4 regions of the Mesorhizobium sp. M0923 genome follow, and region 2 is predicted to be linked to each of the others. Evidence: predicted binding sites of a transcription regulator. Region 2 holds the regulator's gene; each other region holds the start of a gene.
The links. The regulator PhoB, encoded in region 2, activates phosphate uptake and scavenging genes when phosphate is short. The targets are predictions, from matches to a motif close to TGTCATNNANCTGTCAT.
Positions count from the first base shown of each region.

Region 1: NKH89_RS27290 (inorganic diphosphatase) is a predicted target of PhoB. The motif match lies at 1,944-1,960, and genes of this name have one in related genera.
Region 3: ugpB (sn-glycerol-3-phosphate ABC transporter substrate-binding protein UgpB) is a predicted target of PhoB. The motif match lies at 1,657-1,673, and genes of this name have one in related genera.
Region 4: NKH89_RS28620 (LTA synthase family protein) is a predicted target of PhoB. The motif match lies at 3,744-3,760, and genes of this name have one in related genera.

Region 1 is NZ_JAMYNW010000020.1:46,399-51,842, forward strand. It holds gene NKH89_RS27285 (multicopper oxidase family protein) at 124-1,506, opposite strand; gene NKH89_RS27290 (inorganic diphosphatase) at 1,978-2,619, shown strand; gene NKH89_RS27295 (hypothetical protein) at 2,744-3,073, opposite strand; gene NKH89_RS27300 (hypothetical protein) at 3,344-3,910, opposite strand; gene tatB (Sec-independent protein translocase protein TatB) at 4,137-4,505, shown strand; gene NKH89_RS27310 (CDP-diacylglycerol diphosphatase) at 4,480-5,412, shown strand.
Region 2 is NZ_JAMYNW010000003.1:60,386-65,829, reverse strand. It holds gene pstA (phosphate ABC transporter permease PstA) at 1-52, shown strand, start outside; gene pstB (phosphate ABC transporter ATP-binding protein PstB) at 49-852, shown strand; gene phoU (phosphate signaling complex protein PhoU) at 885-1,592, shown strand; gene phoB (phosphate regulon transcriptional regulator PhoB) at 1,609-2,298, shown strand; gene NKH89_RS06285 (ROK family protein) at 2,308-3,552, opposite strand; gene xylF (D-xylose ABC transporter substrate-binding protein) at 3,839-4,879, shown strand; gene NKH89_RS06275 (sugar ABC transporter permease) at 5,022-5,444, shown strand, end outside.
Region 3 is NZ_JAMYNW010000013.1:105,218-110,661, forward strand. It holds gene NKH89_RS22010 (bifunctional diguanylate cyclase/phosphodiesterase) at 1-1,442, opposite strand, end outside; gene ugpB (sn-glycerol-3-phosphate ABC transporter substrate-binding protein UgpB) at 1,736-3,046, shown strand; gene ugpA (sn-glycerol-3-phosphate ABC transporter permease UgpA) at 3,232-4,116, shown strand; gene ugpE (sn-glycerol-3-phosphate ABC transporter permease UgpE) at 4,125-4,973, shown strand; gene ugpC (sn-glycerol-3-phosphate ABC transporter ATP-binding protein UgpC) at 4,981-5,444, shown strand, end outside.
Region 4 is NZ_JAMYNW010000022.1:74,965-80,408, forward strand. It holds gene NKH89_RS28615 (pilus assembly protein TadG-related protein) at 194-1,738, shown strand; gene NKH89_RS28620 (LTA synthase family protein) at 1,778-3,703, opposite strand; gene fabD (ACP S-malonyltransferase) at 3,950-4,915, shown strand; gene fabG (3-oxoacyl-[acyl-carrier-protein] reductase) at 4,976-5,444, shown strand, end outside.

The DNA.
Region 1 (5,444 bases), on a different contig from region 2:
CGCCGGCCGCTCCGGCGCCCGTGAGCAGTAGCGCCATTAGTGCGGCGAGAACTCGGACGCTCCGCCTCGCCCAATTTCGACCCTCTCACGCCCTCGGCAACGCAACCCTGGATGAGGACCGGGTCATTCCACACGCAAATAACCGGTCAGGCCGCTCTTCTGATGTTCAATGACGTGGCAATGGAATGCCCAATTACCCGGATTGTCAGCGACCAACGCCACTTCCATCACTTCTTGCGATTTAAGAAGGGCCGTATCTGTTACAAGCGACGCAATTTTGCGCTTGTCGGAGCGTAGCAGACGGAAAGACATACCGTGCAAATGGATCGGATGATCGTTCGGCGTTTCGTTGCGAAGGCGCAGAACATAGCTTTTGCCTCGTTTTAGAGCCGCGAGCGGATCAACTGGCCCCGGCGCGTCCCCTCGCCAGGCGACGCGGTTGATCGACCAGAAGGTGTAGCCGAGCGTGCCGCAAACACCCGGCGCCGGCGCATCACCATTGGGCGACCAGCCAAAGACGAAGTCCATTGTCTCGGGATCGGCAAGATCCGGCTCCGGTACGCGATTCGGCCGCAGCGGCTTGAGTTCGCCAAGCGTCCGCCCCGCGCTGGCGCCGATAGGCCGGAATCGGACGAGAACGCGAGGTCCCTTGGCTGTTCTGAGATTCAGGCTGACGATCTCGTCTTCGCCATCAGGCACGCGGAGGGCGACATCGGCGCGCTGGCCGGGCGCGATGACAATGCCCCGAGGCGCAACAGGCTGCGGCAGCGGGTTGGCATCAAGAGCGATCACTTTGGCCGTTCCGCCATCGAGGTCATAAGTGCCGATACGGGTGACATCCGTGACTGCCAAACGCAGGCGCACAAGGCTGCCCGCTGGCAGATCGTAAATCGGGGTGACTTCCCAATTTACCGTCGAGACCGTACCCAGCGTGCCGCCGCGCGCAGCGTTGCGTGCCTTGAACAATTCGATGAACTGGCCGTCTTCGCCGAGACGGAAGTCGCGTATATTGAGCGGCAAATCCTGGTCGAAACCGGCATCTTCGTCATCTTCGACAACAAGCATGCCTGTCAGACCGCGGGCCATCTGATCGAGCGTGTTGCAATGCGGATGATACCAATAGGTGCCGGCATCCGGCGGTGTCAGAGTGTAACGGAAGCTTTCGCCCGCCGCGATGGGACGCTGGGTGAGATAAGGCACGCCGTCCATGGCATTGGCGATGCGCAATCCATGCCAGTGCACACTCGTCGCTTCATCGAGATCATTGACCACGTCTATGGAAAACGGCCTACCTCGCAATAAACGCAGAGTGGGCGGCGGCCCGCCCGCACCGAAACTCATCATCCCTTTGGTGACGGTGCCGGGCAAAATCGACCGACTGATCGCTGAAACCCGCAAGGTCAGATCGGCTGCTACGGCCCTGCCGGCAATCAGCCCGCCTGCAGCGCCGACAGCTACTGCTGCCGTGCCGCCCAGCAAGAATCCCCTGCGCGACATTCCCGACATGAAGCAGCCCTTTCAGTGGAGTATAGCGGACGTGGTGTTGTTGTCTCTTCGTTCACGAATTTCGAACCCTGGCAATGATTCAAGGTCAAGGTGGCGTAGTCTCCGAAGGACTTCAACTGAAGTTGGAGTTTCACTTGCTTTTTGATGATTGCCACACAACGTCGCACTGAGCCGCGAGGCGTCTACGTGGCAGCTCTCGCCGAACGGCGTGTTGTGGGTGTAGCGTGCCCGATTGGCAGGAGTTACGACGCAAGCTATCCCCTTGCCGGAAATGGGCTCGCCTGAAATAGCACATTTGAAGCGGCCACCGTCTCTTAAACGCCCATAAACGCAAACGCCCATAGACGCTCATCACTCGTCAGCGCTCTATCTCGGCCCATTTCTGCTCGCCGCAGGATCGGTGCAAATACGGTCATCCAATTTCAATAACGGAACCCTGTAATGCTGCCGTCACATACGGTGGCTAGGCGGATGCAGGGCGCCCTGCCCGTCCAACCTCTGGAGACAACCATGCGCGCTTTGCCGACTGTCATGGCGCTTGCGGCCCTGCTGGGCACGCAGCCCGCTTTCGCCGAATTCGTCACAGCTTTCGATTTTCCGCAGCCGAAAGACACCAGCGAATTTTACACGGTTATCGAGATTCCGGCGGGAAGCATCACCAAATATGAGATCGATGCCGAGACAGGCCATGTCGTCGTCGATCGATATCAGTCCATGCCGGTCGTCTATCCGGCCAACTATGGTTCCGTTACCAGTTCGTTGGGCGGCGACGGCGACCCGTTGGATGCGCTTGTCTTCACCCGGGAACCCGTTGTGCCCGGTGCTCTGATCAAAGTCCGCGCCATCGGCGTGCTCAACATGGTCGACGGCGGCGAAGCGGATGACAAGATCATCGCTGTGCCGGCTACGGATATCGATCCGCAATATGACGGGGTCAAGACCATCGATGATCTTCCGGCCATCGAACGACAGCGCATCGAGGCATTCTTTCGAGTTTACAAGCAGCTACCTGAAGGCCGCAAGGCCGTTGAGCTGAACGGCTTTGGTGGCGCCAACGTCGCCATCGACATGGTTGGCAAAGCCATTGAAAGCTACCGGAACAAGAAGGACTGACAGGAAAGCAGAATCTCAACAGGAAGCTCATCCATAGGGCTGGTTCCTAGCGGTGTTGGAACACCGCTAGGGTATGCGTTGGGCTTGCGTCGCACTGTTGGATGCGCGCAAACTGCGCTTCGCTTTAGCTCCGGGCGTTTGCTGTTGATAAAGCCAAATCGTTGGCTTTATCTCCGCCTTCGCCTGGTTTCTGCTCGTCCCCTTTGACAGGCAAGCCAAACGGCGCCGTCGCCTCGGGGCATCCATCCTGAATTTTTTTCCATGACGAAATGTTGAGAACCATGTCGCACTGCGCGAGTTCAGGACCTGACGGCAATTGCAGACAAGCGATTTCGCCGTGATGGAAAATGTGGCCGTTGGCGAGGCACTGGCATTCGGCCCGCGCGGGCGTTGCAGCGAGCGCCGCGAAAACCAGAATGTAAGAGGCCGGGATCGTCCTCATGCGCAAGATCATAGCACGATCCGGAACTGTCGCTAGTGTGAACGCTTCACAAGTAACTCGGCGGAGAACTCGTACCGCGGGCGCTCACGATCCTCAATCGTCGTTCGCGTCGGGTTTTGCCCTGTTGTCCGTATTTTGTGGCCCGAATCAAAGGCACGGCCAAGCGACCAAAATGACCAGCAAATCCATCGGCATGCCGCGCCCAACGACACCTGCCAAACTGCCGGCATGCATGACGAGCAGCGTTGTTCGAACCGACGGCCGCGATGATGCGCGACACGTTCAGGTTGAGGGAATGCGCGGGTCCTGAACGAGATAGAGCCGCGCAGTCGGCGTGAAATCAGTCACCAGGAATGAGAACGAAACCGTGCTCAGCGGATCGACCTCGCCTTTCCGGAACAGAAGATGGTCATAAGGTTCGAATTCACGACTGAATTCGGCGAAACTATCGGACCGAATTGCATCCGTTTCGCGGCGCGCCTGGTCGAACGAAAGCCCGTCGCTGGAATCGCTTGGCTGGTTGAGAATCTCCTGCAACTCGAACTCGAATTCGACCCAGGCGTGACCGCTGTTGTTGAGGGCAACGATCCTTAGGGAAATGAACCCGGTGGCATAGTTGCCGGAGGCACCGAATGGCTGAACCGGCCGGATGGCGCGTATGGTGAGGGTTACCGGGCTTGCCGACTCGAGTTCCTCGGTGATCACGACGGGATCGGCCCTTGTTCCGGCTCCCGAAGCGGCAATGATCCGGAATCCGCCGAGTTCGTCGGAAAAGGAGTAGGCGCCTGCTTCAAATATTCTGGGCCTTGTGCCATCGGCTCCAGCGAGGAGTCCGCTTGCTGCGAGCACGGTTGCGAATATCCCTACCAGACGTGCGCCTGATATTCGGGTTGACGAGTGGTGCCACATGGCTCGAAGTATGAACGACATTCCCGCGGCCGCATACTGGAATGGCTCAGGCGAGAGGCTATGATGGTTGGATTTGGCGCCGTAGGTCGAGGCATTCAACCGGATCGGTCGCCACAAACCAGCGGAGAGGTTGTCGCTGCCGGCGATTGCGCGAGAGGACGTACCGATGTTCGGACTTGGCATGACCCACCTGTTGGTTATCTTCGTGGTGGCGCTGGTTGTTTTCGGCCCGGAGGAGCTTCCAAAAGTCATGCGATCGGCGGGGGCAATGATGAAGACATTCAATCGGATTGCGGGCGATTTTCGAAAGCAGTTTGACGACGCCGTACGTCAAGCCGAGAAGGAACTCGACCTGCAGGAAACCCGCTCGATGCTTCAGAATGCGATGGAGGACGTGCCGCGAAGCGCTGACAAGGCCATAGTAGGGAAGGACAGCAATCTCGATCCGGCCGCTGAGCGGGGCGCAGAATCTGAACTGACATCGGTCACGGCCAAGGATGCGAGGTTTAATGCCGAAACGTCATCAAACCAGTGATCGGGCAGAAGAGCAGTCGCCCATCGGAACCATCGCGAGGCTCCCAGCCGCTCCACCTTCACCGTTTCGGTTTCGCCGACTGCGCGCCGGGACTCAAAACCTCATCTCGGGCATTCCCCTCGCTGTAAAATCCCTTCACAGGTTACCATTGTTCCACCACTGCCGTGCTGCAGCCGTGCTCTGTTTGACAATCGCGTTGCTGACTGCGGCGGTCACCGACGTCGGCTCCGCTTCAGCGCATCGCAACGCGCTCTGGCAGGTTGTGCAGACCTGCGCTCTTGCCGCAGCGCATCTTGGCAGCGCTTTCCCCTGCGAGGAAGTGATCCTGCCCAGGCAGGGCGTGCCTGGATCAGCTCTCATTAAATCACCCCGATACCGGACCGAGTTTCTGTTGACGCCACTTACGGCTGTTGCCGGCCTTGAAAGCCCGTCTGTCCGTTGGCAGGGCAGTTCCCAACTCTGGAATCGGGCATGGAAAGCACGAAGCAAGGTCTCGGCGAGCCTCGGACGTCACCTTCCACGAACGGCCATCGCCATGGCTGTGAATTCCAGGACTGAGCGATCCCAGGATCAGTTCCACATCCATATCGATTGCGTTGCGGTGTCGGTGGAAAAGAAACTTGTCCTGAAGGGGCCGAAGGTGGAAGGTCCGTGGCAGCTTCTCCCTTTGGCTCTGATGGGGAAACGCTATTGGATCAAGGCAGTCGACAAGCCGGATTTGGAAACGACCAACGTAGTCGGCATCATCGCTTCCGGCCTGCCGCAGGCCCGGGGCGCCATGCATCACGTAAATGTCGTCGTCGTTGGCGCCGAACTCGCCGGCGCAAGACCGGGATTTTACATCCTGACCAATTGGGAAAGCTCAGCGGCCGAGCGCCTTTTGGATCACGACTGCACCTCGCGTTGAGCGCCCACGAGGCAACGGGCGAAGCAATGGCC
Region 2 (5,444 bases):
GGGCTTGAGCATCCTCGCCCGCAGCCTTACCGGACGCAGAGAGGACAGATGACACAGATGTTGTCCGCGGACATGACGATGACCGAGACGGTCGCCGAGAAGACGAAGATCGAGGTCAAGAACCTCAACTTCTACTACGGCCAGAGCAAGGCGTTGAAGGACATCACCTTGTCGCTGCCCGAGCGCAGCGTCACTGCCTTCATCGGCCCTTCGGGCTGCGGGAAATCGACGCTGCTGCGTGTGTTCAACCGCATCTACGAACTCTACCCGAAGCAGACAGCCGAGGGCCAGGTGCTGCTCGACGGCAAGAACATTCTCGACCGCTCGCAGGACCTCAATCTCCTGAGGACCAAGATCGGCATGGTGTTCCAGAAGCCGACGCCGTTCCCGATGTCGATCTACGAGAACATCGCCTTCGGCGTCAGGCTTTATGAGAATCTGGGCAAGTCCGAAATGGACGGCCGCGTCGAACAAGCGTTGAAGCGGGCCGCGCTGTGGGGCGAGGTCAAGGACAAGCTCAACGCCAGCGGCTTGAGCCTGTCAGGCGGCCAGCAGCAGCGGCTTTGTATTGCCCGCACCGTGGCGGTGAAGCCGGAAGTCATTCTGCTCGACGAGCCGGCTTCGGCACTCGACCCGCTGTCGACCGCCAAGATCGAGGAACTGATCGACGAATTGCAAGCCGACTACACGATCGTCATCGTCACCCACAACATGCAGCAGGCGGCGCGCGTATCGCGCCAGACCGCCTTCATGTATCTGGGTGAACTGGTAGAGTTCGACCGGACCGAGAAGATCTTCACGTCGCCCCGCGAGAAGCGCACGCAGGATTACATCACCGGCCGCTTCGGCTGAGCCGTTCCGATCACGCATATGAGGACAGGACCATGGGCGAACACACAGTCGCTTCTTTCGACGAGGATCTCGAGCAGATCAGCAAGCTGATCCGCGACATGGCCGACCTCGCCGGTTCGATGGTCGGCGGGGCGACCAAGGCCCTGTTGAATTCTGACAACGTGCTGGCGCAACGCGTCGTTTCCGACGATGCCATCATGGATGCGCGTCAACGCGAACTGGACGACCGCGCCATCACCCTGATCGCCAAGCGCCAGCCGATGGCCCACGATCTGCGCCATGTCGTCGGGGCGATCCGCATGGCCGGCGATCTCGAACGCATCGGCGACCTTGCCAAGAATATCGCCAAGCGTGTGAGTGCGGTCGGCCTTAGCGTCACACCGCGCGACCTATCGCATTCCATCGATGCGATGGCGCAGCTGGTGCTCATCCAGGTGCAGGGCGTCATCGAGGAGTATGCTGCAGGCGATGCGGCCGCGTTGGCCAAGCTACGCGCCGCCGACGAGCGCATCGACGTCAAATATACGTCGGTGTTCCGCGAACTGTTGACCTACATGATGGAAGACCCGCGCAACATCACCGCTTGCACGCATCTGCTGTTCTGCGCCAAGAATCTGGAGCGGATCGGCGACCATGTCACCAACATCGCCGAAAATGCGTATTATGTGCTGACCGGCGAGCAATTGCCGGTCAATCGTCCGAAGCAAGACGAAACGACAATGTCCGCACCGGCGACATGATGGGGGTGCCCAGCCGATGATCGCACCACGCATAATGGTGGTGGAGGACGAGGAGCCGTTGGGTGTGCTGCTCCGCTACAATCTCGAATCCGAAGGCTACCAGGTCGAGGTGGTGACACGCGGCGACGAAGCCGAGATCCGTTTGCAGGAGAATGTGCCCGATCTTCTGGTGCTCGACTGGATGATACCAGCGGTTTCCGGCATCGAGCTCTGCCGCCGGTTGCGGGTGCGCCCCGAAACCGAACGGCTGCCGATCATCATGCTGACCGCGCGCGGCGAGGAGAGCGACCGGGTACGCGGTCTTTCGACCGGCGCCGACGACTATCTGGTCAAACCGTTTTCGACACCGGAATTCATGGCCAGGGTCAAGGCGCTGCTGCGCCGCGCCAAGCCGGAAGTGCTGTCCAGCGTGCTGAAGGTCGGCGACATCGTGCTCGATCGCGAATCGCACAGGGTGTATCGCAAGAAGACCGAGATCCGGCTCGGGCCGACCGAATTCCGGTTGCTCGAATTCATGATGCGGCATCCGGGCCGCGTCTTCTCGCGCAGCCAGTTACTCGATAATGTCTGGGGCGAGACGATCTATATCGACGAACGCACCGTCGACGTGCATGTCGGGCGGCTGCGCAAAGCCGTCAACAACGGCCGCATGCCTGATGTCATCCGCACCATCCGCGGTGCCGGCTACGCGATCAGGGAAGATTGACCCGCCCAGTCAGGCTACGTTCTTTCTGACGCCGGGCCTCATTTGCGCGCCCGGCGCGAAAATCTGCTGGTCGACGAAGCTTAACGCCCGCATTGCACAGCCTTCGCGGATCAGCGGCAATTCGTTCGGCTCGGTATCGAAGGAGATCGAGCCCGAATGCTGGCCGCCGGCGGTCTGGGCGATGGCCTTCCGCAAGGCCGGCTCGATCAGATCAAAGGCGGCGGCACTGGCGCCGACCATTGCGACCGGTGCCGGATCGATCAGCGCGAACAGCGAGCCGAGACCGAAACCCAGCGCTTCGCCGGCCTTGCGGTAGGCTTCGCGTTCCGGCCCGTCCTTCTCGCGCGCCCGAACCGCCAGCGCGCGCATGTCGGCGTCGCTGACGTCGGCGACCGGTTGGCTGTCTTCGCTCATCTGCGTGGCGTTGCGCCAGATGGCGTAATTGCCGGCATAGGCCTCGATGCAGCCGCGCCGCCCGCAACGGCAGAGCGCGCCGCCCGGACGATGGATCATGTGGCCAAACTCGCCGCCCGAGGAATGCGTGCCGGTGAACAGCTCGCCCTTCAACACCAGCCCCATGCCGATGCCGTGCGAAAGCAGGATGGCGATGAAGTCGTCGCGATAGCGATCCGGATCGCGCCAGCGCAAAGCCACCGCCATCATATTGCAGTCGTTCTCCACCGTGGCCGGGATGCCGAATTCATCTTCCAGCATGTCGGCAAAGGCGATGTCCGTCTGGGGCGTGATCGGCGACCACAGCATGGCGCGTGCAGGGGAGTCGGTAATTCCCTGAATCGCCAGGGCGATGCGGGCGACACTGCGGACGTCAAGATCTGGATCGTCCAGCCGGCGCCGGACGATGGCCATGCATTCGCGGATCAGTTCGTCGCGCGGCATGGTCAGCGTGTCCAGCCGGCGCTGTTCCTCGGCGACCACCTGCCCCGCATAGTCGATGATGGCGGCCGACAGGAAATTCAGCGACAACACCACGGTCAGCACCGCCGCCGCTTCCGGATTGAGGGCGAGGCCGACCTGCGGACGACCGCGTTTCAACGAAACGGGTTCGCTTGCCTTGCTCTCGGCGAGGATGCCTTCCCGTATCAGGTCGGAGGAGATCGCCGATATGGTCGAGTGGCTGAGGCCGGTGGTTGCGGCGATCTCCGTACGCGATGGCTGGCCGGCCCGGCGCACGGCCGAGATCACCATCGCCCGGTTGCGCCGGCGCAAATCGTCATGGCGGATTCCGACCGACATCGTTTTGCTTTCCTCCCGGTTTGCCGCGGCCGCTCATGAACCGGAAGCCGTCGGTAATGCCGACAAATAATGTCGGATGAGGCAAATAGTGTCAGATGCAGGTGGCGCTGTCATCGTTTATTCCGAAGCTCGAAAAAAGTCGCAGCAACATCAAAATCCATCAGAATCGATGTTGACAGCAGCGGGAGATCGGGCCAGTATTTTTTCGAGGCTCGAAAAAATTAGCGCCTCTAAGCTGGCCTTTGGGGCCAATTGGTCACGCCGTACGCGGCGCAGGGAGGATATGATGAAGAAATTCACGACCGCCATTCTGGCGGGTGTCGCCATGACGCTGGCGCTTGCGTCGGTGGCGCAGGCTAAAGACAAGGTCATCGGCGTTTCCTGGTCGAACTTCCAGGAAGAGCGCTGGAAGACCGACGAAGCCGCAATGAAGGCGGCCATCGAGGCTGCCGGCGACAAGTATATCTCCGCCGACGCACAGTCCAATCCGGGCAAGCAGCTCACCGACGTCGAGAGCCTGATCTCGCAGGGCGCCAACGCACTGATCATCCTGGCGCAGGACGCCTCGGCGATAGGGCCGGCCGTGCAAAAGGCGCTGGACGAAGGTATTCCGGTTGTCGGCTACGACCGGCTGATCGAGAACAAGGACGTCTTTTACCTGACCTTCGACAACAAGGAAGTCGGCCGCATGCAGGCCCGCGACGTGTTCAAGGTGAAGCCGGAAGGCAACTATGTCTTCATCAAGGGCTCGGGCGCCGATCCGAATGCCGATTTCCTTTTTGCCGGTTCGATGGAAGTGCTGAAGGACGCCATCGACAGCGGCAAGATCAAGAATGTCGGCGAGGCCTATACCGACGGCTGGCTGCCGGCCAACGCCCAGAAGAACATGGAACAGTTCCTGACCGCGAACGACAACAAGGTCGATGCGGTGGTCGCCGCTAACGACGGCACTGCCGGCGGCGTCGTCGCCGCACTGACGGCGCAAGGGTTGGCTGGATCGGTTCCGGTCTCGGGCCAGGACGGCGACCACGCCGCGCTGAACCGCATCGCGCTCGGCACACAGACGGTCTCGGTGTGGAAGGACGCGCGCGAGCTCGGCAAGAACGCCGCCGAGATCGCCTCGCAATTGGCCGACGGCAAGCAGATGACCGACATTGCCGGCGTGAAGGATTTCACCACGCCCGGCGGCAACACCGTAAAGTCCCTGTTCCTGACCCCGGTCGCCATCACCAAGGACAACCTCAACGTCGTCATCGACGCCGGCTGGATCAAGAAAGAAGAGGTCTGCGCGGGCGTGGCGGCGGGCGCTGTTCCGGTCTGCAACTGATCCGAGTTTCCGAGAAGTCCGAACGCCGCGGCCGCTTGCCGCGGCGTTTTTTCAAGAAAGAATTGTTTTTCCGCTTCCGGCGGATAACTTCTAGGCTGCTTCCGGCATCCGCGGCAGACGGCAACCCGGCGGGAGAAACATCATGACCGACACGACTTCCAACACGCCGGTCGACAGCTCGACGGCAGACCGGGCGCGGGAATCGGAGGCCGGCGTCGTTGCCCGATTTCTCAAGGCAACCGAACTCGACACGCGCATGCTCGGCATGGTCGGCGCGCTGCTGGTCATCTGGGTCGGGATCCACATACTGTCGGGCGGGCTCTTCCTGACGCCGCGCAATCTCTGGAACCTTTCGGTGCAGACCTCGTCGGTGGCGATCATGGCGACCGGCATGGTGCTGGTCATCGTGATGCGTAACATCGATCTTTCCGTCGGCTCCGTGGAAGGCGTGATCGGCATGGTGATGGGCGTGGCGCAGGCCGAATTCCTCGTCCGCATCATGGGATTTCAGCTTGGCAGCCCCTGGCTGTGGGTCATCGCACTGGCCGCCGGCCTGGTGCTCGGC
Region 3 (5,444 bases), on a different contig from region 2:
CCGACTGAAACCCTGTTTTCCTCCCGGATCGCCGCCAGCAAGTCCTCGGCTATGCGGCCTGCGGCCAGGGGGTCGGGGAGGTTCGGAGCTAAGACGGCAAACTCGTCGCCGCCGAGACGCGCGAGCATCTGTCCGTGGCGCGGAATGCCGGAAATGCAGTGCGCCAGCTTCTGCAGCATGGCGTCACCGGCGCTGTGGCCGTAGAGGTCGTTGACTTGCTTGAATCGGTCGAGGTCAAGCAGCAGGAGCGCCAGATATCCATCCTTGCTGCCACGCTCCATCGAAGCGATTTCTGCTTCGAGCCGGGAAGAAAAGCTCCGCCGATTGGCAAGCCCGGTAAGTGGATCGAAATGCGCGAGACGGAGGATCTCTTCTTCCGCCTTCTTGCGCTCACGGATGTCGCGAACGGCAAGCACCGTATGAGGCCTGCCGCAGTAGGCGATCTTCCTGGCGATCAGCTCGACAGGAATTCTCGTGCCGTCGCTGCCCCTCAATTTCGTTTCTTGTGCCTGTTCGCCGAAGCCGGATACATCGGCTGCGCTCTGTCCATCGAACAGCTCGCCGAGTTGCATCGTGTTCAGGGTGGCTGTCGCCGTGCCCGTCAGTTTCGCCATGCTGTCATTGGCGCTGACTATGCGTGTGCCATCGCAAACGATCAGCCCTTCGACCGCGGCATTGGCGAGATCGTGCATGCGATCCGCCTCGAGCCTCTGCCGGCGAAAGCGCAGGTCGATCCACAGCGCGGCGCCTGACAGCACAAGGATTACCAGGCTGGCGACCGCTGCGGCAAAGGCCTGGGAAATGGGCTCGATGGAATGTTCGGATATTTCAATCGAGGAATCCGGAATGATCGACACCGCGGCCATCGCGATGAAATGCAAGCTGCAAATCGCCAGCGTCAAAAGCGCGGCGCCGCCGACAGTCGCTAGCGCCGACGGGCGGCGCAAGACGACAAGGAGCGCCAGTGCCGCGAGCGTCCCGCCGGCCAGAAGCGATATCGCGACAAGGAGCAGGTTCCATACGATCCGGCCCTCGACCTCGAACGCCGCCATGCCGATGTAGTGCATCGTCGCGATGGCACCACCGAGAATGGCACCGCCAACGAGGAAATGGTCGATGCCGCGGCGCAAGGTGGCAACCCACATCCCGAGCGCGGTCAGGATGACGGCGGCGGCAAGCGAAAAGGCGGATAATCCCGGATTGTATGCGTTTGGTATTCCCGGCGTAAACGCAGTCATGGCGATGAAATGCGTCGCCCATATGCCGAACCCGGTCGAAGTTGCGGCGATCATTAGCCAGACAAGCCGGTTTCGGTTGGTCGATCGGCCGACGTGCTTAAGGAGATTTACTGCAGAGAAGCAAGAAATGCCGCAGACGAGGGCGGCAAGTGCGACCAGTCTCAGGTCGTGCTGACTTACAATACAATTATAGACCGTCAGCATCCTGGGTTCACTCGGTCTGCCAAATAACAGGGGAGGTGTGACTGATTAGCTCTTGGAGATTTTAACGAATGGTTAACCCGCGGGCCATGAGGCGGGCCTTTTCGGGGGAAAACCGATGCGCTCCGCCGAGAAGGCGGTGATGTAGTTCCTGGCGACGCTTTCGGTAGCGAGCGCACTTTAGCCGGAAGCGATGTTCATTGACCCGCAACAAAACCGTTGTCCGATTGTCATCAGCGCCACATATTGGCTTTGCGAGAGTGCCCCTTTCGCCAATGACAAACGGGAGATGAAACATGAAGTTCTTCGGCTTCGCGGCCGGTGTTGCCGCCACCTTGACCCTGCTTTCCACCACCTCCGCCTTCGCCGTCACGCAGATCAGCTGGTGGCACGCCATGACCGGCGCCAACGCCGAGGTCGTCGCCAAGATCTCCAAGGATTTCAACGCCAGCCAGAGCGACTATGAGCTCGTTCCGGTGTTCAAGGGCACCTATCCGGAGACGCTGAATGCCGGCATCGCCGCTTTCCGCGCCGGCCAGGCGCCCGATATCCTCCAGGTGTTCGACGTCGGCACCGGCGTGATGATGGCGGCCGAGGGTGCGATCAAGCCGGCGGCCGATGTGCTGACCAGTGCCGGGATGACCTTTGACAAGAGCCAGTATCTGCCCGGCATCGTCGGCTATTATTCGAAGCCGGACGGCACCATGCTGTCGTTCCCTTACAACTCCTCGTCGCCGATCCTCTACTACAACAAGGACATTTTCCAGAAGGCGGGCCTCGACGTGAACAGCCCGCCCCAGACCTGGAACGAGGTGTGGGAAGCTGCCAGGAAGATCAAGACGAGCGGCGCCGCCCCTTGCGGCTATACCTCGACCTGGCTGACCTGGATCCATCTGGAGAATTTCGCGGCGTGGAATGACGTGCCTTGGGCCACTCAGCAGAACGGCCTGGCCGGCGGCGATGTCGAACTCAAGATCAATGCGCCGATTTTCGTCAACCACTTCCAGGCACTCGCGGACCTAGCCAAGGACGGCACGTTCAAGTATGGCGGGCGCACCTCCGAAGCCAAGCAGATATTCCTCGCCGGCGAATGCGGCATCTTCACCGAATCGTCGGGCGGCCTCGGCGATATCGTCAAGTCCGGCATGAACTATGGCATCGGCCAGCTTCCCTACGATAGCGACGCCAAGGGCGCACCACAGAACACCACGCCGGGCGGTGCCAGCCTGTGGGTGTTCGGCAACAAGTCGGACGAGGAATATAAGGGTGTTGCCGCCTTCTTTGCCTATCTGTCCAAGACCGATGTGCAGGAATATCTGCACCAGAAGTCGGGATACCTGCCTGTGACGCTCGCCGCGTATGAGGCGACCAAGAAATCAGGCTTCTATAACAAAAACCCCGGCCGCGAGACACCCATCCTGCAGATGACGGGCAAGGCGCCGACCGACAACTCGAAGGGCGTGCGCCTGCCGAATCTGCCGCAGGTGCGTGATATTCAGAATGAGGAGTTGGAGAAGCTGCTGGCCGGCCAGCAAACCGCCCAGCAGGCGCTCGACAATGCGGTCACACGCGGCAACGCCGCGATCAAGGAAGCGCTGGAGAACTGACGAGATTATCTCGGTTAAAGCGCGTCGCGTTTGAATGGCCACATGCGACGCGCTTTAAGCTCTTGTTCTTATGCATGTCGTTATCTCAAAACCGCTGCGCACTTTTGGGCGACATGCATTAGTCGGTTGGAATATCGCCCACGCGAGCTCGCGTGGGCGATACCTGGATAGCGAGGGAAATCAGCCTGTCTCCACGCGTCGTATTTCCCAACAAGATCCTGCCGTACCTGCTGGTGGCGCCACAACTCGCCATCACCCTGGTTTTCTTCTACTGGCCGGCCGGTCAGGCGCTTTACCAGTCGATGCTCAGGCAAGACCCGTTCGGGCTGAAGAGCAGGTTTGTCTGGTTTGCCAATTTCCGGAAGGTGCTGGCCGATCCGGCCTACCTCAACTCGATCAAGGTCACCGTGGTGTTCTCGCTTGCGACCGCGATCGTTGCCATGGTTGTGGCCCTGCTGCTCGCGGTCATGGCCGAGAAGGCCGTGCGCGGCAAAGGCCTCTACCGCACACTGTTGATATGGCCTTATGCCGTCGCGCCGGCGATTGCCGGCATGCTGTGGCTTTTCTTGTTCAATCCTTCGATCGGCTCGTTGGCTTATTTGCTGAGAAGCCTCGGCATCGCATGGGACCCGCTGCTCAACGGCACCCACGCCATGATCCTGCTGGTGTCGGCGGCTGCCTGGAAGCAGATCAGTTACAATTTCCTGTTCTTCGTCGCCGGCCTGCAGGCGGTGCCGAAAACGCTGATCGAGGCGGCGGCCATGGATGGCGCCGGCGAGACCAAGCGCTTCTGGACCATCGTCTTCCCGCTGCTTGCGCCGACAACCTTTTTCCTGCTGGTCGTCAACACCGTCTATGCCCTGTTCGACACGTTCGGCATCGTTCATGCCGTCACCGGCGGCGGCCCGGGCAAGACGACCGAGACGCTGGTCTACAAGGTCTACAATGACGGCTTCGTCAATCTGATCCTGGGGGACTCGGCGGCGCAGTCGGTCATCCTGATGGCCATCGTCATCGCGCTCACAGCCATCCAGTTCCGCTATGTGGAACGCAAAGTCCATTACGGCTGAGGGCAGCGATGATCGGCCAATCTCCGCTCCGCACCGTCATCGCCCATGCCGTGCTTATCCTTGGCATATTGATCGTGGCTTTTCCGATCTACTACACCTTCGTTGCCTCGACGCACACGCTGCAAACGATCCTCAGGCCGCCGCTGCCGCTGTTGCCCGGCGACCAGCTATGGAACAATTACAGCGAGGCGCTGTTCGGCGGCATCGGTCGTATCGGCGGTGTCAGCGTGGGCAGACTGCTCCTCAACACCACGATCATGGCGCTCGGCGTCGCGGTGGGAAAGATCTTCATCTCGATCCTGTCGGCCTACGCGATCGTGTTCTTCCGCTTTCCGCTGCGCATGACCTTCTTCTGGCTGATCTTCATCACCTTGATGCTTCCGGTCGAGGTGCGCATTCTGCCGACCTACAAGGTGATGGTCGATCTCGGCATGATCGACACCTATGCCGGCCTGATCATCCCGCTGATCGCCTCGGCCACCGCAACGCTGCTGTTTCGCCAGTTCTTCATGACCATCCCGGGCGAACTGGTCGAGGCGGCGCGTGTCGACGGTGCCGGTCCATGGCGCTTCTTTTTCGATATTCTGGTACCGCTGTCGCGGACAAACATCGCCGCGCTGTTCGTGATCCTCTTCATCTACGGCTGGACGCAGTATCTTTGGCCGCTGCTCGTCACCAACAGCAACGACATGAACACCATCGTCATCGCGCTGCGAAAAATGGTTTCCTTCGCCGATGCCGACACCCAATGGCACCTGGTCATGGTCACCGCGATGCTGGCCATCGTGCCGCCGATCCTGGTCGTGGTGCTGATGCAACGCTGGTTCGTGCGCGGCCTGGTCGAATCCGAAAAGTGAGAAGCCGATGGCGACCGTCGATCTGAAGGATGTCAAGAAGATCTATCCCGGCGGCGTCGAGGCCGTGAAGGGCGTTTCCATCGCCATTCCCGACAAGGAGCTTTGCGTGCTGGTCGGCCCGTCCGGCTGCGGCAAGTCCACGCTGCTGAGGATGATCGCCGGGCTCGAGACGATTTCGGTCGGTACAGTCGCCATCGACGGCAAGGTGGTCAACGCCATTGGCCCGACCGAGCGCGACATCGCCATGGTGTTCCAGAACTACGCGCTCTATCCGCATATGAAGGTCTACGACAACATGGCCTATGGTCTGCGCAACCGCGGCACGCCGAAGGACGAGATAGACAGCAGGGTGCGCTCGACTGCCAAGGTGCTGGGGCTTTCGGGGCTGCTCGACCGGCGCCCGCGCGAGCTTTCCGGCGGTCAGCGCCAGCGTGTCGCCATGGGCCGCGCCATCGTGCGCAACCCGAAAGT
Region 4 (5,444 bases), on a different contig from region 2:
CTCGATTAGCGCCCTACCTTCCAGAGCACAACGGGCCTCGATGGCAAGGTTTTACGGATTTCCTGAAACCTGACCTTAACCATCATGCGAAGTTCCCGTGCCGGCGGGCATGGTGGCAACCCGTCGTTCATCATGCGAATGCAAAACGAAACACTTCGCGCGACACCTGCAGCACGGCGGTTTTGGGGGTAAAATGCTGTTCGACAAGTTCTGCCGTTCGAAGAGCGGCAACTTTGCCCTGATGCTGGCGTTCGGGCTGCCTGCGGTTCTGACGGCGGTCGCCTTTGCCGTGGACGTGTCCACCTTGATGAGGGCCAAGGTCAGCTTGCAGAACGCGCTCGATGCCGCGAACCTTGCATCTTCGCATCTCGGCGACATCGAGGCCACGCGCAAGGACGTCTTCGACCGCTATTTCCAGACCAATGTCGCCGGCCACAGCGAGTTGAGGAACGCCGAAGCGACGCTTACCGTCGAAAGGGGCCTCAATTACATCCAGACAAAGGCTGTCGCCGCGGCGGACGTCAACTTGAACTTCGCTTTCCTGTTCGGCAACGACAAGCGCATCACCGTCGATGCTGGCGCCATCGAATCGACCAATCAGCTCGAAGTCGTGCTGGTGCTCGACAATACCGGGTCGATGGCCAGCAACGACCGCATCGGCGCATTGCGGACGGCGGCGACGGGCTTGATCGATATGCTCCAAGCCGCGAAGTCGCCGACGCGCAGCGTACGTGTCGCAGTGGTGCCGTTCGTCACCGCGGTCAACGTCAAGGGCGAGGACTACGATCCGTCCTGGATCGACATGGCCGGCAAATCGCCGAACAATGGCGCCAATTTCCCCTTGGTCGGCGGCAAGCGCATCACCCATATGGACCTGTTCAAGCAATTGGGCGTCGAATGGAGAGGCTGCGTCGAGGCGCGGCCCGGAACCAACAATGTTTCCGACATTTCGCCCGACCAAAACAAACCGGACACCTTGTTCGTACCTTATTTCGCGCCGGACGATCCAGGTAACGCCAAAAATCCGAACAGCTCCTATGGCAATTCGGCGACCGGCTACAATAATTCCTATCTCGACGATACGGTTATCACCCTGCTTCCCGGCCTCACCGGCGACATCGCGAAGTACAGTGTTTCGACGATGAAGCTGATCAACGACAAGAAAGGCCCCCTGACCATCGGCCCAAACCGGGCCTGTCCGACGCCGATAGTGCCGCTGACCGACGATTTCGACAAATTGCGTAAGGCCGTCAGTGAGATGATCGAATGGAACGGCTCGGGGACCAATGTTTCGGAAGGGTTGTCATGGGGGATGCGGGTACTCTCGCCGGAACCGCCCTACAGTGACGGCGCGCCGTTCAGGGCGTCAGGCACGACCAAAACGGTGCTGCTGCTCACCGACGGCGAAAATGTTGTCTATGGCGCGAAGGATACGCCACAGAAGTCGGACTATGGTTCTTACGGGTTCCTGGCTTCGGGTCGGTTCGGATCCAGCGACCAGACCGCGGCCGCGCGCAATGTCGACGACTGGACAACCAATGTCTGCAACACGTTGAAGAAACAGGACGTGCAGATCTTCACAGTACTGCTGCAGGCCGACACCGCAGCCAACCGCAAGCTCTACGAGGCCTGCGCGTCGTCGCCGTCGGATTATTACCCGACCAACGACGTCAGTCAGCTCGAAAGCGTCTTCCTGAAAATCGGAAGCTCGATTTCGCAACTGCACTTGACGAACTGAACGACGTCAGTCGCCCAACGGCCGTTCCGCCGCCGCTGCTCAACTCGTGTGCGCAGCCACTTTGCCTGTGGTTTCGGGGAAGAAGTCGGGCGCCGCATGGCGCTTGCCGAACATCATGTCGTACTGCAGCAGACGGAAGTCGCGGATTGCCGGGTCGATCTCTTTCTGACGCGACCAATCGGGGGTGGCGTCGCCCGCCGGTGCCAACAGCAAATTGCGGTCGATGACGCGGTAGTGCTCCCGCAACTGGCCGAGGAAGCCGGTGTAATAGGGATGACTGATGCCGGCAGTCTTCAGGATATGATAGGGCAGGAAGGCTGGGCTGACGGCGCCGAGATCCTCGGCCGGGCCGCTGCGGTTTGACCAGACGATCAGCGGCGTCTGGTGGTGCAGCAGCATCTGGTCGGCCGCCTCCTTGCGCGGCGCGACATTGTCCTTCAGGAAACCGGTCTCGACGTAGACCGGCCCAAGCGGCGGCAGATGGTCGCCGAAGAAGGCGATGACCGTCGGCCGCTGGCGTTTCTTCGCCCATTCGATCAGCCGCTCGAGGCCACGGTCCGCGTCGGAAGAGCCTTCGGCGTAGCTCAACAGCGATTCACGTGCCCATTGGCTGATCGGCGCCTGCACCTTATGGGTCGGATTGTTATAGCGATAGGGCTCATACGGCCCGTGGTTCTGCAGGCTGACGGCGAAAAAGAACACCGGCTCGGCGCTGGTATCGGCCTCGTGGATGATCTCGTCGGTCATCGCTGCGTCCGACGCGAGCGGTCCGCGTTTTTGCATGGGCGGCAACGTCTCCTCGGATTTGAAGTCGTTGAAGCCGAAATCGGCATAGACGGCTCCCCGGTTCCAGAACCAGTTGGTGCCGGGATGGATGGCGCGCGCCCGGTAGCCCTGACTTTTCAGGAAGGTCGCCAGCGACGGGGTCGGTGTCCGCACATATTGCTGGTAGGGAATACTGCCCGCCGGCAGGAAGGCGTTGGAAAAGCCGGTCAGGGCCTCGAACTCGATGTTGGCCGTCATGCCGCCGAATTCGGGCGAGAACATGTAGCCCGTGCGCAGTGCCCGCACATTGGGGATAGGGTCGGGCGTGATGGTGACGCCGGGCAGCTTGGTCGGATCCCAGAAGGATTCGCTCATGACGACGATGATGTCGGGCTTCTCGGCGGGTACCGAGGCCGTCACCTGCGGTTTGCCGATCGCTTCGATCGCCTTGCCGGAATAGCCGGGCGGCGCCGAGACATGGGCCATCGGGACGTTCAGCGCGAATGCGAGCGCAAAACCGTTCGAGGCATAGTTTTCCTTCTGGTCCCACATGATCGGGATGATCTGCAGCCGGTCGCGCGTCCATGAGAAAGTGGCATAGTCCATGATGGAGACGAAGAAGGCGATCAGCGGCACTGTCAGCGTCAGTCGGGCAAGGCGGCCCTTGTGGCTGAGCGCCGGAACGCGGCGGCGCCATAGCCGCCAGCCATAGACGAGAAGCGACAGCCCGCCGCCGACGCCGATCGCCAGGGCAATGGCGGTTCCCGGGCGATCGCGTACCAGGAGCGGCATCAGCGCCACGATCTGCCGAGAATAGAGGAAATCGGTCGGATAGAGCGGATCGCCGAGATAGAGCGACTTCTGGTGGCCGACGAACGCCAGCGACAACGTCAGCGGCGCGAGGATCATCAGGCTCTGATGGCTGCGGCCGAGCACGGCGTCGAGCCCTATGAGGATCAACGCAAAAATGATGATTGTGGTCCAGCCGGGTTTGAAGGGCTGCAGAAAGAAGTCGATGGTGCCGGCAAAGTTGCCGCGCACGATCAATTCGATAGCGAACACCAGGATGGCCGCGGCCAACAGGCTGATGAAGCCATAGCGGATGACAGGCCATTTGCGCCCTGGCAGATAGCCGGTGGCCGGATCGCCTTCGAGAAACTGTGGCGCGGCCTCGGCTGCGCTCTTCCTGGTCTTTGCCACTGCGATAGTTCCCCGGCCCGCAACAAAAGCGTCACTCGACTGTCATCGAACTGTCACGCAAAGCTAGCGCCTGTGGCGGAAATAAGAAGAGCCAGCAAACAAATCGTGAGCGGTTTTCATCATGAGTGATCGCCAAAAAGCCTGCCGAAACAGGCACTCGGCCGACGTTGCGCGGTCAAGGTTGGACTTGACTTGGCCGCACGCCTTGCGTCACAGGCAACGAGAACCAGCAGCTGGGAGCCGCCGATGGCCATCGCATTCACCTTTCCGGGGCAGGGCAGCCAGGCTGTCGGCATGGGCAAGGACCTTGCCGATACCTTTGTTGAATCGCGGCGGATCTTCGAGGAAGTCGATGATGCGCTCGGCGAAAATCTATCGAAGCTTATCTGGGAAGGCCCGGAAGAGACGCTGACGCTGACCGCCAATGCCCAGCCGGCGCTGATGGCGGTGTCGCTTGCCGCAATCCGGGCGTTGGAGGCGCGCGGCTTCTCCCTGAAAGGCAAGGTCACCTATGTCGCCGGCCACTCGCTTGGCGAATATTCGGCACTTGCGGCCGCCGGTTTCGTTTCGGTCGCCGACGCCGCCCGACTGTTGCGCATCCGGGGTAACGCCATGCAGGCGGCGGTACCGGCCGGCGAGGGCGCCATGGCGGCGATCATCGGGCTGGAACAAGCCGACGTCGAAGCCGCCTGCGCAGAGGCTGCCCAAGGCGCGGCCAAAGATCCCGCGCAAGCCTTGGTTTGCCAGATCGCCAATGATAATGGCGGCGGCCAGCTGGTAATCTCCGGCGCCAGGTCGGCGGTCGAACTGGCGGCGAAGCTATGCACGAAGAAGGGCGCCAAGCGGGCGCTCATGCTGCAGGTTTCGGCGCCCTTCCATTCGGCATTGATGAAGCCGGCGGCCGAGATCATGCGGGAGGCACTGGCCGCCGTGACGAAGAGTGCACCGGCCGTGCCGCTGGTCTCCAATGTTACGGTGACCCCGACGAGCGATCCCGACGAGATCGCCCGCCGCCTCGTCGAACAGGTGATCGGGCGCGTGCGCTGGCGCGAAACGGTGGAGTGGTTCGGCGCGAATGGCGTTGCGACGCTATATGAAGTAGGCGCCGGCAAGGTTCTGTCGGGGCTGGCGCGGCGCATTAACCGCGATATTGCCACCAGTGCAATCGGATCCGCGGCGGATGTCGAGGCGGCGCTGGCGGCGCTTGCATAATCAACTGGCGATTTGACCCCGCTCCGTGCGAAGGGTGTTCGCTCAGATCAGGAGACAAAAATGTTCGAATTGACCGGCCGCAAGGCGCTCGTCACCGGCGCATCGGGGGGCATCGGCGAGGCGATCGCCCGCGTGCTGCATGGCCAGGGCGCCATCGTCGGCCTGCACGGCACGCGTATCGAGAAACTGGAGGCGCTGGCCGCCGAACTGGGCGACCGGGTCAAGCTGTTTCCGGCCAATCTTTCCAATCGCGACGAGGTCAAGGCGCTTGGCCAGAAGGCGGAGGCCGATCTCGAAGGCGTCGACATCCTCGTCAACAATGCCGGCATCACGAAGGACGGGTTGTTCGTACGCATGGCTGATGCCGACTGGGATAGCGTGATCGAGGTCAACTTGACCGCCGTGTTCCGGCTGACCCGCGAGCTTACCCATCCGATGATGCGGCGCCGCCATGGCCGCATCATCAACATCACTTCAGTGGTCGGCGTCACCGGCAATCCCGGCCAGGCCAATTATTGCGCCTCCAAAG